Regions from separate parts of the Parasedimentitalea nitratireducens genome, predicted to be linked through region 2. Evidence: riboswitches for the same ligand, from Rfam matches in the RefSeq annotation. Region 2 holds a riboswitch; the other holds the start of a gene.
What was found. A riboswitch is a leader RNA that binds a small molecule or an ion and turns the genes downstream of it on or off. The one in region 2 is predicted to bind thiamine pyrophosphate.
Positions count from the first base shown of each region.

Region 1 (7,461 bases), on a different contig from region 2:
TCAGTGCCGGAAACCAACAGAAAATCATGACCCCCTTTTTCACCACCCGCCGCGATCAGGGGGGAACAGGCATGGGGTTGAACATTGTAAAGTCCACGGTTTCGGCCTTGGGCGGTAGCCTTGTTTTGGAGCCGCAGGACGTTGGCACCCGCTTTCGCGTGACGTTTAGCTAGCTACTTGTCGCCCGCTGTGAAGCCGGTTGATGTGGCTTAGTTCGCCTCAGCAATCCAGTTGTGAATAAACGCTATGGATCTAGCAACCGCCTGTTGCAGATCTTGCCCCTGGGCAAGATGGCAGGCGATGGCGGTGGCCAAGGAACAGCCCGTACCCCGTCGACCCTTACTTAAACGAGGCGCGCTAAAGTGGTGCCTCTGTGCGGCTTGAAACAACAGGTCAACGCACTCGTCTCCCGCACCATGACCGCCTTTGATCAATACGGCTTGGGCCCCTTGGTGTTGCAGTCCCTTCGCCTGCATCGCGATGTCTTGCTCTGACAGGGCGGCGGGAGACCCGGTGAGAACGGCTGCCTCGTCCAGGTTGGGGGTTATCAGCGTGGCCATGGCAAAGATATCTTGCAGGCTATCCCCCAGGAACAGCGCGCCGCCGGAGCTGGATTTCAGGACTGGATCAACGACGATGGGGATGTCTTTACCGGACAAAGCGACGACGATGGCGGTAGCGCAGGACGCGCTGCCGATCATCCCGATTTTGACCGCGTCCGGAGGGCTATCTGCAAAAGCTGCCTCGATCTGCGCCGCAACCAGCTGCGGCGGCACCTGGTGAATTTGCAGCAGCGCCGAATTGGTCTGCGCCGTGACGCAGGTGACCACAGGTTTGACTGCGCAGACCAATTCGCCTGCCACCGCTGTGTCACGGGTGAGCCCGGCACCACCACTGCTGTCCGTTCCTGCGATCACCAAGATCCGTTTCATGCGCAGGCCTTGATCCATTCGCGGGTGCGCGTCTCGGGGCACTCGGCCATTTGGATATCGGTCACCACGGCGGCACTGTCGGCCCCGGCGGCGAACACACCCGGCAGACGCTCGGGCGTCAGGCCACCAATGGCGACCAGAGGCGTCTGCCCGGCCCGGCGTTTCCAGTCAGAAACGCGATCAAGCCCCTGCGGTCCCCATTTCATTTTCTTGAGCAGGGTTGGATAGACCGGCCCCAACGCGATGTAGGCCGGGTCTTTGGACAATGCCCGCTCCATTTCCTCCTCGTCATGGGTTGATAGGCCATATTGGACGCCAGCCCGCCGCAGGGCGTCATAGTCGGCTGTGTCCATGTCTTCCTGGCCCAGGTGTACAAAGTTGCAGTTCAGGTCCAATGCGGCCTGCCAATAGTCATTCACCACCAGCTGCGCGCGGTGCACAGCGCAGAAATCGCGGGCGCGGGTGATCTGACGGCGCACTTCCGCTTCGGGCTGATCCTTGATGCGAAGCTGCACAAGTTTGACGCCATGGGGCACCAACAGCTCCAGCTGTGATACGTGACTGACGATTAGATAAAACTTCTCCATCATGAGAACTCCGCAAGGCCAAGGATTGGGGTGGAGGGAACCGCCATGTCGCGCGGTTCTATTGGGTCGGCCAGGAAGCCATTGCGCCCAGCCTTAACAGCCTGCGCCATGGCACTGGCCATGCCTTTGGGATCATTTGCCTTGGCAACGGCTGTGTTCATCAGCACCGCATCCATACCCAGCTCCATCACCTGCGCAGCATGTGAGGGCCGACCGATGCCAGCATCGACAATTAGCGGCGTGTCCGGGAAATGCGCCCGCATGGCACGCAGGGCATCCGGATTGCGCAGCCCCTGCCCCGATCCAATCGGTGCCCCCCAGGGCATCAGAACCTCGCAGCCCGCCTCAATCAGCTTTTCGCCGACGATCAGATCATCCGTGGTGTATGGGAAAACCTTGAACCCATCAGCGCAGAGGATCCTCGCAGCCTCGACCAGGGCAAAGACATCGGGTTGCAGGTTGTCCGAATGGCCGATCACTTCAAGCTTGATCCAGCTGGTTGCAAAGACTTCGCGTGCCATCTGCGCCGTCGTGATTGCCTCGTCTGCCGTATGGCACCCGGCCGTATTGGGCAGGATATGGCAACCCGTGTCGCGCAGCATTTCAAAGAAACCCTCGCCTGATCCATCTGCCGTTTCGCGCCGCAGAGAAACTGTGACGACTTCAGTGCCGCTTGCTTGAATGGCGTCGATCATATTTGCCGGTGATGGGTATAAAGCGGTTCCCAACAACAGACGGGAGGATAGTTCAGCGCCATAGAATTGCATCTCAGCCCCCCTTCATTGGCGACAGGATTTCCAACCGGTCCCCTTGGTTGAGCGTTGTTGTTTCGCGTTCTGTACGCGGCACAAAGCTACCGTTCACCGCAGTCGCAATTGACGGGCTGCCAAAGCCCAGTTCGAGCAACGCGGCTGAAAGAGAGGTGTTCTCTATCTCACGCGGTTCGGCGTTCACTGAAATTTTCATTGTTCTGTTCCTGTGAAAACTGTTCTGCCAACTGGCCCGCCAAGGTGGGGGCCAAAAGGAATCCATGTCGGTACATGCCATTTACGTGGGTCGTTGCGCCCTGCTGCACCAGGCGCGGCACATTGTCGGCAAAGGCTGGCCGCAGGCCGGTTCCAGTCTCTATCACGCTCGCCTCAGCCAGGCCGGGGTGCAGTGTGAAAGCAGCACCAAGAAGTTCGAGCAGTGAGCGAAGAGTAATCGGCCGCTTTGAACTGCTCTCAACCATAGTGGCGCCGATCATGTAGATGCCATTGCCACGCGGCACCAAGTACATGGGAATGCGCGGGTGCAACAGCCGTACGGTGCGGGTGATGCTCACATCTGGGGCTTCGATTATTGCCATCTCACCGCGCACGGGGCGTAGATGAGACAAGGTCGAAGCCATGCCCCGGCAGTCCACATCGACTTGATCCGGTGCTGCGGTGCCATAGTGAATTGTGGCTCCCTGTTCCTGAACACTGCGGGTCAGATCAATTAAGGCTTGGCGTGGGTCAAGATGGGCTTCGTCTGCAAAATACAGAGCTTGATTGAACCGCCCAGCCAGAGCTGGTTCGAGAGCTGTGATCTCCTTGCTGTCGATAGCTTGGTGGCGTTCTGTCCGTCGGGCAAAACGGGTCAACTCGGCATGGTCGCGCAGGGGCGCAACAACCAGTGTTCCGCGCTGATCGACATGCGTGATCTGCTGCCACCAATCAATGGCCCCTGACCCCAGCCTCACCACTTCGGGCTCGGCCGTTTCACCCTCGCACCACGGCGCCAACATGCCCCCGGCGAACCAGGAGCATGGGTTGTCGGATGGTGCGCTGCCGGTCTCGTACATCGTGACAGGCAGCCCGCGTTTGGACAGCTCATAGGCGCAGGCGAGACCGGCTACGCCTGCACCTGCGATGGTGATCATTCGGCGGGTTCCGACTTAGCACTGTCGACCGGCATATAGAGATCTCCGCCTTCACGGAATTTCTCGGCCATGGCCTCCATGCCTTCCTTCTGTGCTTCGGTCCGGATGTCGTGGGAAATCCGCATCGAGCAGAATTTCGGCCCGCACATGGAGCAGAAATGCGCGACCTTGTGGGCCTCTTTGGGCAGGGTCTGATCGTGGAATTCGCGTGCTGTATCTGGATCCAGTGACAGGTTGAATTGATCTTCCCAGCGGAATTCGAATCGTGCGCGGCTCAGCGCATCATCGCGACGCTGCGCGCCCGGCAAGCCCTTGGCCAGATCAGCGGCGTGGGCGGCGATCTTATAGGTGATCACCCCGGTTTTCACGTCATCGCGGTCTGGCAAGCCGAGGTGCTCTTTGGGTGTCACATAGCAGAGCATCGCGCAACCAAACCAACCGATCATAGCAGCACCGATACCAGAGGTGATGTGATCATAGCCCGGCGCAATATCGGTGGTCAGTGGCCCAAGTGTGTAGAACGGTGCTTCGTGGCAGCACTCCAGCTGCTTGTCCATGTTCTCTTTGATCTTGTGCATGGCCACATGGCCCGGCCCTTCGATCATCACCTGACAGTCCTTGGCCCACGCGATTTTGGTCAGCTCACCCAGGGTTTCTAGCTCGGCAAACTGTGCCTCGTCATTGGCATCGGCAATGGAGCCAGGACGCAACCCGTCGCCCAGGCTAAAGGCCACGTCGTATTTGCGGCAGATGTCACAGATTTCGTCAAAATGCTCGTACAGGAAGCTTTCCTTGTGGTGGTGCAGGCACCACTTGGCCATGATCGAGCCACCGCGCGAGACAATCCCAGTCACACGCTCAACGGTCATCGGAACCATGTGCAACCGCACCCCAGCGTGGATCGTGAAGTAATCCACGCCCTGCTCGGCCTGTTCGATCAGGGTGTCGCGGAACACTTCCCAAGTCAGGTCTTCAGCAATGCCGTTCACCTTTTCCAGCGCCTGATACATCGGCACCGTGCCAATGGGCACCGGGCTGTTGCGCACAATCCATTCGCGGGTGTTGTGGATGTTGCGCCCTGTCGACAGGTCCATCACCGTGTCTGCACCCCAACGGATTGACCAAACCAGCTTATCGACTTCTTCCTCCATCGAGGAGCTGACAGCCGAGGTTCCCATATTGGCGTTGATCTTTACCAGGAAGTTCCGCCCGATGATCATCGGTTCGGATTCCGGGTGGTTGATGTTGGATGGGATAATGGCGCGCCCTGCTGCGATTTCATCGCGGACAAATTCTGGCGTTACGTGGTCGGGAATATTGGCACCGAAATCATTGCCATCGCGATGGCATGGCGCGGTTTCCAGCAATTGGTTTTCGCGGATGGCGACATATTCCATTTCGGGGGTGATGATGCCAGCACGGGCATAAGCCAGCTGTGTCACCGCCTTGCCATCCTTAGCCCGCAAGGGCCGTGGGCGCACTGGGAACTCGGGAGTCAGACGGTCTCCTTTGACAAACCCGTTGTCAGCAGCGGTGATTTCACGGCCCTCGTATTCTTCAACATCACCACGTGCTTCCACCCAAGCGCGACGCTGTGGTGCCAGGCCTTGGCGAATATCGGTCAACACGTCCGGATCTGTGTATGGGCCTGAACTGTCGTAAACCGGCAGCGGTGCCTCTCCTGCGGTGGGATGCACAGAGATTTCGCGCATTGGAACACGAATTTCGGGATGCAGGCTGCCGTTCACATAGATTTTGCGCGACGCAGGCAATGCGCCCGTAGTGATTTTGGGATTAGGGACGTTCATATCGGTGTGCTCCTCAAGCTTGCACTTAAAAAGACACCAGCGGATTTTGGGCTTGGGAAACACCTGCGGGCCGGACTTCGGGCCCACATATGGTTGCGCAATGACGTGAGGACCAAAGCCCAATATGCGCACCTAGCTTCCTACGCCAGTATCAACTGGGTCAGGTTCAAAGGGTCGCGACACTGAGCATTTGCTCTATTCGCCTCTCAGTCCCTTGCTTGGGACTCCCCCGCGTGCGGATTTGGTAGCCTATAGATTGTGCGGAAACAAGATCCATTCTTGGGCGGGTTTAATTTCCCACCTACTCGGCAAAGTCTTGTCCCTACCCCAACAAACGTCGCGCTGTTGCGACTTCGTGCAGGTGATCCTGTTCGCGCAGTTTCCGTAGGTTTCGCAGAACATAAGCCAGATGCTCCTGCATCGCCTCGCTTGCCTTATCAGCGTTACGGTCAGCTATCGTCTCGATGATCTGAGTGTGCTGCTTGTGAATGGTGGACTGATCGCTGCGCATCTCCATGTGCTTGTTCAGCCACTGGTTTGTGGTTCGCGAAAACACCGGGGCAAGGGCCGCATCGATCAGGGGATACACCGGGTTTTGTGAGCAATCAGCAATCAGACGGTGAAGAGCGGTGTCCAGCTTGCTGTAGTTTGTAGGCGCATTGTCAGCCACAACTGTCATCTCGTCCAGCTGTTCCATCAGGGCATTGCGTTGTTGTTCACTTGCATTTGTCGCGGCCTGAACGGCGGCATGCTTTTCCGTGATCAACCGAAGCTCATACACAGATTCAATGGACAGCGGGTGCCGCAACACGACATCGACCAACTGCTGGGGATCACTACCAGCAACGTCGGAACCACCCAGTTTTCCAGCTCCCGCCGGTTCAGCGAGGCCGGGTTTCAGCGCCTGATGAAAGGCTTGCCGGTCAAAGGTGAAGTCACCCGTTTTGCTGACAATCTCGATAAAGGCAGAGGCATCCTCGGCATTTGAACACAGCCGTTTAAACGAAGCCTTTAGATAAGGAGCCATGACAAGCTGCAACGCATAGTGGGTTTGGCTTAGGAAGAAGTTGTAACACCCATCCAGGATCACCCGGTTCAGCGTTTCAAACCCAACTAAAGCGCCCGCCACGTCTTCGCCTGCAACTGACTGTTTGAGAATGCGAACCGCCTGGAGAAGCGCAACCTTGTCGCTGTTTTGGGCTTTCTTTCGGGCCAGCAGAACCGCCTCTTGAAAGAAGACCAGCCAGTAATCCAGCAGGTGGCCAGCATCACGGTCTGCGATCTTTTGCAGCCCAGGCACCAGAAGGTCCGCCATCACATTGGTGGCGTGATAGCGCTTGCCATTCAATGTCAGAAGGCCCTTGTCTCGTAGACTGCCCAAGGCATTGCGCAGCGAGGTGCGCGAGACATCGAACTCTTCCGCCAGCCGACGTTCAGACGCCAAGGGCTGATCGGGCCAGAAGGCACCGCCCAGGATCAGTGCCTCTAGCTTTTGTTCAAGGCTTTCAGACACATTGGGGATTTTGATCGACAGAGTTCTCATATCTCCAGATCCTATAGACTATTGAATTGGCCGAAAAGAGGACAAGTGGCCAGACCGCAAGAAGAGCAACGGTCTGGCCACAGTGGTCGCCTATTGTAACAGAACACGCGGCAACCACATTGCGAGCTCAGGAAAACGCATAACAAGCGCCAACCCGGTGAGCTGCAATATCACAAAGGGGATGATGCCCTTGTAGATGTGTTGGATCTTGATCTCGGGCGGCGCCACTGCCTTGAGGTAGAACAGCGCAAAGCCAAAGGGGGGCGTCAGGAACGAGGTCTGAAGGTTGATCGCCATCAGGATGGCAAACCAATAGACCATATCCACCGCTGCAACGTGGTCACCAAAGTCCAGCTTGGCGATGATGGGCGCGAACACCGGCAGTACGATCAGGGTGATTTCGATCCAGTCAAAGAAGAAGCCAAGGCAGAACACCAGCACCATCAGCGCAATCAGGATGCCCCAGCTACCCAAGCCCCAGCTGTCAAAGATGTGGATGACCACATCCTCGCCGCCGATTTGGCGGAACACATAGCTGAACAGCGTCGCCCCAATGAAGATACCAAAGATCATCGCGTTGGTCAGAGCTGAACGCTGCACCACATCCCAGACCACCTTGCAAAACGCCCAGATAGATCCGTTGGTTGGTTCGCTTTCAATGTGCGCGGTGTCTTCGCCAAATGACATT
Region 1 covers NZ_JBYAXC010000022.1:8,899-16,359, reverse strand. Annotated here, with positions in the region: gene AC2T28_RS24115 (sensor histidine kinase) at 1-173, shown strand, start outside; gene thiD (bifunctional hydroxymethylpyrimidine kinase/phosphomethylpyrimidine kinase) at 210-932, opposite strand; gene AC2T28_RS24105 (thiamine phosphate synthase) at 929-1,519, opposite strand; gene AC2T28_RS24100 (thiazole synthase) at 1,519-2,286, opposite strand; gene thiS (sulfur carrier protein ThiS) at 2,288-2,485, opposite strand; gene AC2T28_RS24090 (FAD-dependent oxidoreductase) at 2,454-3,422, opposite strand; gene thiC (phosphomethylpyrimidine synthase ThiC) at 3,419-5,230, opposite strand; TPP riboswitch at 5,351-5,471, opposite strand; gene AC2T28_RS24080 (FCD domain-containing protein) at 5,553-6,773, opposite strand; gene AC2T28_RS24075 (TRAP transporter large permease) at 6,864-7,461, opposite strand, start outside.
Region 1: another riboswitch for thiamine pyrophosphate. It lies ahead of thiC (phosphomethylpyrimidine synthase ThiC); the one in region 2 lies ahead of thiB (thiamine ABC transporter substrate binding subunit).

Region 2 (7,461 bases):
AAATAGGCTTTGAGCGCGGGTGGCGGATTGTCCAACAAGGCCGCCGTTTCCATCGGAGGGTGGGCCTTACCATCGGCCACCAGAACCACCTGATCGGCAATGCGACGGGCATCGCTGGGGTCATGGCTGACCATCAACAGGGTTGCACCGCTTTCGGCCACAAGCTCAGCTACCAGATCCAGCATTTCCGCCTTAAGCGCAGGCCCCAGCGCGGCAAAGGGTTCATCCAACAGCAACAGATCGCGCCCCTGAACCAGTACCCGCGCCAGCGCAACCCGGCTTTGCTGCCCACCGGACAATGCGGCGGGCTTGCGATCGCCCATGCTATCCAGTCCAACGCGGGTCAGCGCCGCCTGAACCTGTGTCTGCTGCGCACTATCCAGACGCAGGTTTGGGTGAAGACCCAACCCGATGTTCTGCGCCACGGTTAGATGTGGGAACAGGTTGCCATCCTGAAACAACATCGTAATCGGTCGCTTGCCCGGCTCAATCTGTGTCAGATTATCATCGTTCCAGCGAATCATCCCCTGAGAGAGGGGACGAAACCCGGCCAGCGCCTCGATCAGGGTGGACTTCCCTGCCCCCGATGGCCCGATCACGGCAATCCGGCTGCCCGGCGCGATCTCCAGATCCGCACGCAGGGAAAACCCGCCGTTTTCAATCAGACAGTTTTCAAGCCTCAGCATGCCAGCGGCCTCCGCGATCTAGAATCCAAAACGCCGACATCGACAGCGCCAACAACAGCAATGCCGCCCCGGCGGCGGCCTCCATCCGATATGCCCCCATCAGGCGGTAAACCTGTAACGGCAGCGTGGCAAACTCGGGGTCCGCAAACAGCGCCACAACGCCCAAGTCCCCCATCGACAGCGCCGCCGCCAGCCCCGCGGAAAAGCCGATTTGCGCCCGCATTCGGGGCAACAACACCCGCCAGACAAAGGGCAAACCACGCATATCCAGCGACATCGACAGACGGCCATAGCGGCCCACCACGGATTTCGCCCGCGGCACCAGTATTCGCAGCGCAAAGGGCAGCGCCATCACCGCATTGACCAGCGCCGTCACTGGCAGCGCCAGCGAAAAGGGATCGACGATGGGGTAGATCACGATGAACAACCCGGTGCCGATCACAAGTGGAGAGGCTGCGAGGCCCAGAATACCGGCAACCTCGATCATGGTGCCGCGCCCCAAGGCCACCGCTGTTGCCATCGGCACTGCCAGCATTAGCATCAGCGCGGTGCTGAGCGCAGCCACCAAAATTGAGTTGAGCGCCGCTGCCCAGACCGAGGCCTTAAGCCCAACCAGACCGGGCACGCCGGACAGGGCAATGGCCGCCAGGGGCAACAGCAAGAATGCGGCGGCAAGAATGATCCAGAAGCCATCCGAGAGCTTTGAAAAGGTCGAGTTTCCATCCCAGCGTTGCAGTGGCCGATCCAGCCCGGTGCCAAAGCCCTCGCCAACTGCCACTTTGACCGCCACCAATGCGGCTGCTCCGGTCAACACCAGTTGCAGCCCAGACAACATCGCGGCGCGGCCAAGGTCGAAATCAAACCGAAACGCCTGATAAATCGCCAGTTCTATGGTGGTGGCGCGTGGTCCGCCGCCCAAAGTCAGCGCCACGGCAAAACTGGACAAGCAAATGGCAAAGATCACCGCCAAGGCGCCGGGCACCACACGGCGCAGCATCGGATACTCCAGCAGGTTTCGCATTGCCCGCGCATCGGCGCCCAGTTGCGCCGCGAGCCGGAATCGTTCCGCTGGAATTTCCTGCCAGCCCTGCAAAATCAAACGCGTCGCCAAAGGTAGGTTGAAAAACACATGTGCCAGAACCACGCCGTGCAGCCCATAAATCTGCACCGGCTCAAGCCCAAACAAGGATAAAACATCACTGATCCACCCTGCCCGACCAAAAACCTGCAGCAGCCCAAGAATTGCAACAATAACGGGGAGGATAAACGGCGCGCCCAACAGGGCAATCAATAAGCGCCTCCCGGCAAAACGCCGCCGCGCCAGCGCGCGCGCCACCGGAATGGCCAGCGCCACACTCAGCCCCGCCGACAGGCAGGCCTGTATCAGGGTAAACCGCAACGCGGCCCAATCGGCACTGCCCAGCCCACGGCCAGGTTCAGCCCGCAGGACAACCGCGGCAAGCGTGCCAAAGATCAGCGCCGCCACAACAAGGGCAGCGCCGATCCCAGCTCGAGCGCTTACTGGCTGAGCGCAGTCAGCCATTCGTCCAATGCGGCATCACGTACCGCAGCAGCCTCATCCTCGGCCAGCAGCAGGGACTTACCCGGCTCAACCAGAGTTTCAAAACCTGCTGGCAGGCCGTCGGCAGGTGTTACCGCTGGGTACATCCAGTTGGTGGTTGGAATGATCGACTGGAACGCATCCGACACCATAAAGGCCAGGAACTGGTCAGCCAGTTCGGGCTGGTCGCTGGCGGCCAGTTTCCCGGCAACCTCAACCTGCATGTAGTGACCTTCGTCAAACACGGCTGCTGCTTTCGAAGAATCTTCTTCAGCAATCAGGTGGTAGGCAGGCGAGGTAGTGTAAGACAGCACCATGTCAGCCTCACCTTCCAGGAACATGCCGTAAGCCTCGGACCAGCCTTTGGTCACGGTGACTACGTTGTCGGCCAGATCAGCCCAGATCGCCGGGGCTTCATCGCCATAGGCTGCCTTGACCCACATCAGCAGGCCCAGACCGGGGGTAGACGAGCGTGGATCTTGGATCACGATCTTCTTGTCGCTGGCGGCCAACTCTTTGAAGTTGGCAGGGGCCGCAGCATCGGCGTTGTGCACAAACGAAAAGTAGCCCCAGTCGTAGGGAGCAAAGGTTGCGTCGGTCCAGGTCACGGGCAGCGCATAGTCGGCAGTGACCGAGTGATCCGCAAACAGGCCGGTGGCCTTGGCGGCGGCGGTCAGGTTGGTGTCCAGCCCCAGCACAACATCCGCGTCCGAACGCGCACCTTCCAGCTTGATGCGTGCCAGCAGGGCGGCACCGTCGCCTGCGCCAACCAGTTTCAGGTCACAGCCACAGACCTCTTCAAAAGCCTTTTCCACTGCAGGGCCGGGACCCCAGTCGGAAACAAAGCTGTCATAGGTATATACGGTCAGTTCAGGTGCGTCGGCATAGGCCGCCGTTGTGCTCAACAGTCCCGCTGCAATCACAAGATACTTCATGGCATCCTCCATTGCGGCGACGGGCAAGGGGGATGTGCTCCCAGACCTTCCCTCCGCCGGTGTTAGCCGGTTCAGGTTCAACGGGTCCGCCAATGATGGCATCTCAGCGCAGTGTCCCACGCACCCCGAGGTGTGGCCGATACCTATGCGCCCCCCCGTGCAAACACAAGCAAATCCCAGGCAAGGCCTTACCACTTCGACAAACTGGAGTGATCCGCCCTTCTTCTGGTCATAATTTTTCCGGGGGAGCTGTCGCAGACGGCGGGGCCAGCGGCCCATACAGCCACAATTGCGCAAAACCCCTTGAGAGCCAGCCGCCACACCGCTAAGCACATCCCGCAAAGGAGCCCGCCCATGTCAATGAATAGCTTTGGTCATCTTTTCCGAGTCACCACCTGGGGCGAGAGCCATGGGCCTGCGCTGGGCGCCACTGTAGATGGCTGCCCGCCAAACGTTCCGCTGGACGAGGCGATGCTGCAGCAGTGGCTGGACAAGCGCCGCCCGGGGCAGAACAAGAACATGACCCAGCGCAATGAACCGGATGCCGTAAAAATACTGTCGGGTGTGTTCGAGGGCAAAACCACCGGCACGCCTATCCAGCTGATGATCGAAAACACCGACCAGCGCTCCAAGGACTATGGCGATATCGTCAACACCTTTCGCCCCGGTCACGCCGACATCACTTATTATCAGAAATACGGAAACCGCGACTATCGTGGCGGTGGGCGCAGCTCAGCCCGTGAAACTGCTGCCCGTGTGGCGGCTGGTGGCATTGCCCGTGAGGCGATCAAGATGTTGGCCCCCGATCTGGAAATCAAAGGCTACATGGTTGCGATGGGTGAGCTGGATATTGACCGGTCCAAGTTCGATTGGGACGCCATCGACCAGAACGATTTTTGGATCCCTGATGCGGATGCGGTGCAGCAGTGGGAAGACTATCTGCAAGGCCTGCGCAAAGAGCATGACTCGGTTGGGGCCGTGGTCGAGGTTGTCGCTCGTGGCGTGCCTGCGGGAATCGGAGCGCCGATTTATGCCAAGTTAGACACTGAATTGGCCTCGGCGATGATGTCGATCAACGCCGTCAAGGGTGTTGAAATTGGCGAAGGCATGAACGCCGCGCGGCTCAAAGGCTCGGAAAACGCCGACGAGATTTTCCGCGGCAATGACGGCGCGCCTGTGTATTCGTCGAACCATGCGGGCGGCATTCTGGGCGGTATTTCCACCGGGCAGGACGTGGTGGTGCGGTTTGCGGTGAAACCAACCTCGTCGATCCTGACCCCGCGTGCTTCGATCCGCAAAGATGGCTCTCCGGCTGAGGTGATCACCAAGGGTCGCCATGACCCCTGTGTTGGCATCCGCGCGGTGCCAGTGGGCGAGGCGATGATGGCCTGTGTAATCCTGGATCAATTGCTGCTGCATCGCGGGCAGATTGGTGAAAACCAAGGTCAGATCAGCTGATATTAGGCTCTAATAAGGCAGATTTAGCCTCAATCTTAGAAATCTATCCTTGGCCCGGCACCGTCGGGCCGCGCCTTCTCTCTTAGCGATGATCCCCAGCACATTGGCTGTGGTCACCCAGCGCCGTCAGCACCTTACAACATCCGCCATTGCCTCCGTCACACAGATGGCTGATCCGCTCTAGTTCATTTGCCAACTGTTCCAGCTTGGCAATCCGTTCACGCACATTCAGCAGCTGGCTGCGCGCGATCTGATCTGCTTCGGCGCAGTCATCGCCCAGCTGCCCATCCAGCCCCATCAAAGCCCGGACGTCGTCCAGGCTGAACCCCAGATCACGCGCGTGTTTGATAAAGCCCAGCGCGTCCATCCCGGCCTGATCATAGCGCCGCTGGTTGCCGACATTGCGCCCTGGCTCGGCCAACAGGCCAATTTCCTCGTAATAGCGAATGGTCGGAACCTTGACCCCAGTGGCCTTGGACATTGCGCCGATTGTGTACATCAAAAACCTCTTGAAGCTCTAGTGGCTAGAGCAACTACATTGACCTCGGATCAGAACGAAGGACAAGAGACAATGGCAGGATGCTGCAACCATAACGCCCAGTTTGACGGCGTATCAGCAGACTACAAACGACGGCTTTGGTTGGTGATTGCCATCAACGCTGGGATGTTTGGTGTGGAAATGAGCGCAGGGCAGATGTCCGGCAGTCAGGCGCTTAAGGCAGATGCGTTGGATTTCCTGGGTGACGCGCTGACCTATGGCATTTCGCTGGCGGTGATCGGTGCATCACTGCGTACTCGCTCACTTGCTGCACTGGGCAAGGGTATCAGCCTGTTGCTGATGGGGCTCTGGGTGTTTGGATCGACCGTTTACACCGTGTTCTACATTGGCGTGCCGCAGGCCCATGTGATGGGATCAATCGGTTTTATGGCGCTGGTCGCGAACCTTGCCTCGGTCATGATTTTAGCCCGCTACAAAGACGGCGACGCCAATGTGCGGTCGGTCTGGCTGTGCTCGCGCAACGATGCCATTGGCAACGTTGCGGTGATGATCGCCGCCTTGGGGGTTTGGGGCACCGCCTCGGGTTGGCCCGACCTGATCGTCGCCGGAATAATGGCTGGATTGTTCCTTAGCTCGGCTTTTCAGATCCTGAAGCAAGCGATTCAGGAATGGCGCAGCGAAGGTGCGCAGGTTGAGGCGCACCAACACTAACACTCAAGCAAACAGCCCTGCGTAGGTTTCGCGCAGGGCTTTTTTCTGCACCTTGCCCATGGTGTTGCGTGGCAGGGCCTCCAGCAGGATCACCTGTTTGGGCTGTTTGAACTTGGCAAGCTTCTCTGATAGCGCATTTGAGACTGTATAGGGCTCTAATAAGGGGTTGTCAGGCACGACTATTGCCACAACGCACTCTCCAAAGTCGGGGTGTGGCACGCCGATGACCGCGCTTTCCAGCACACTGGGCAGGTCATCAATCAGGCTTTCCACCTCTTTGGGGTAGACGTTGAAGCCACCGGTGATGATCAGGTCTTTCTCACGGCCTACGATTGAAATGTAACCGTCAGCGTCCATCTGCGCCATATCGCCGGTGATGAACCATCCATCCGGGCACAGCTCCTCGGCCGTTTTTTTCGGCATCTGCCAGTAGCCTTGGAACACGTTTGGGCCACGCACCTCTAGCACGCCTATTTCACCGGTCGCGACCTCACTTCCATCGGCCATAATACGCGCCTCGACCCCCGGCAGCGGGAAGCCAACGGTCCCTGCCCTGCGCTCGCCATCATAGGGGTTCGAGGTGCTCATATTGGTTTCGGTCATTCCATAACGTTCAAGGATCCGGTGGCCGGTGCGGGCCTGCCAATCTTCGTGTGTGTCGACAAGCAAAGGGGCAGATCCCGATATGAACAGGCGCATGTTGGAGGCTCGTTCCACCGTTAGTCGGTCGTCCGCCAGTAGGCGGGTGTAAAAGGTCGGCACACCCATTAACGCGGTGGCGCGTGGCATCGCCGTTAGAATCGCATCGGCATCGAACCCGGGCAGCAGTATCACCTGGCTCCCGGCCAACAAGGCCACGTTGGTGGCGACAAACAGCCCGTGGGTGTGAAAGATTGGCAGGGCGTGGATCAGCACATCATCCTGCGTGAAACGCCAGTAGTCCCGCAGGGTGGTTGAGTTGGAGGCCAGATTGTCGTGGCTGAGCATCGCGCCCTTGGAACGGCCCGTGGTGCCCGAGGTATAGAGGATCGCGGCCAGATCATGGTCTTGGCGAGCAACCGGGGTGAAACCTTGCTGCTGGTCGGCCAAATCACGCAGGCTGCCCTGCCCGTTTGCATCGAGTGTCAGCACCTGAGCCTCGCCCACGATGCCTGTGATGTCATCCAAACGATTCTGGTCACAAACAACCACGCGGGGCGTTGCGTCACTCAAAAAATAGCTAACTTCGGTAGAGGTATAGGCCGTATTCAGAGGCAAGAAGACCCCGCCTGCCATTACTGTGCCAAGATAGAGCTCGATCGCCTGAAGGGTCTTGGCCACCTGTACCGCCACGCGGTCACCGGGTTGCACGCCCTTTGACACCAAGGCTGCCGCCATCCGCTCGGCCCCGGCAAACAGGGCGCCAAAACTGACGGTGCTACTGTCGGGGAGTTGGGCAAAGGTGTCATCCTCGCGCCCAACAGACGATGCTCGCAACTGGCGGATCAAGGGGTTGGCATCGTACATCAAAGGCTCCGTGTTGAATGGCGATATCAGCGGTAATCTGCGCTGCTCCACTTGATGAAATCAACCCATTGATCTTTGTCGATTAGAAGAGCAGGTTCGCGCCAT
Region 2 covers NZ_JBYAXC010000001.1:926,412-933,872, reverse strand. Annotated here, with positions in the region: gene AC2T28_RS04750 (thiamine ABC transporter ATP-binding protein) at 1-686, opposite strand, end outside; gene AC2T28_RS04745 (thiamine/thiamine pyrophosphate ABC transporter permease ThiP) at 673-2,229, opposite strand; gene thiB (thiamine ABC transporter substrate binding subunit) at 2,205-3,182, opposite strand; TPP riboswitch at 3,214-3,320, opposite strand; gene aroC (chorismate synthase) at 3,537-4,640, shown strand; gene AC2T28_RS04730 (MerR family transcriptional regulator) at 4,723-5,139, opposite strand; gene AC2T28_RS04725 (cation efflux transmembrane domain-containing protein) at 5,212-5,850, shown strand; gene AC2T28_RS04720 (malonate--CoA ligase) at 5,854-7,356, opposite strand; gene AC2T28_RS04715 (DMT family transporter) at 7,460-7,461, shown strand, end outside.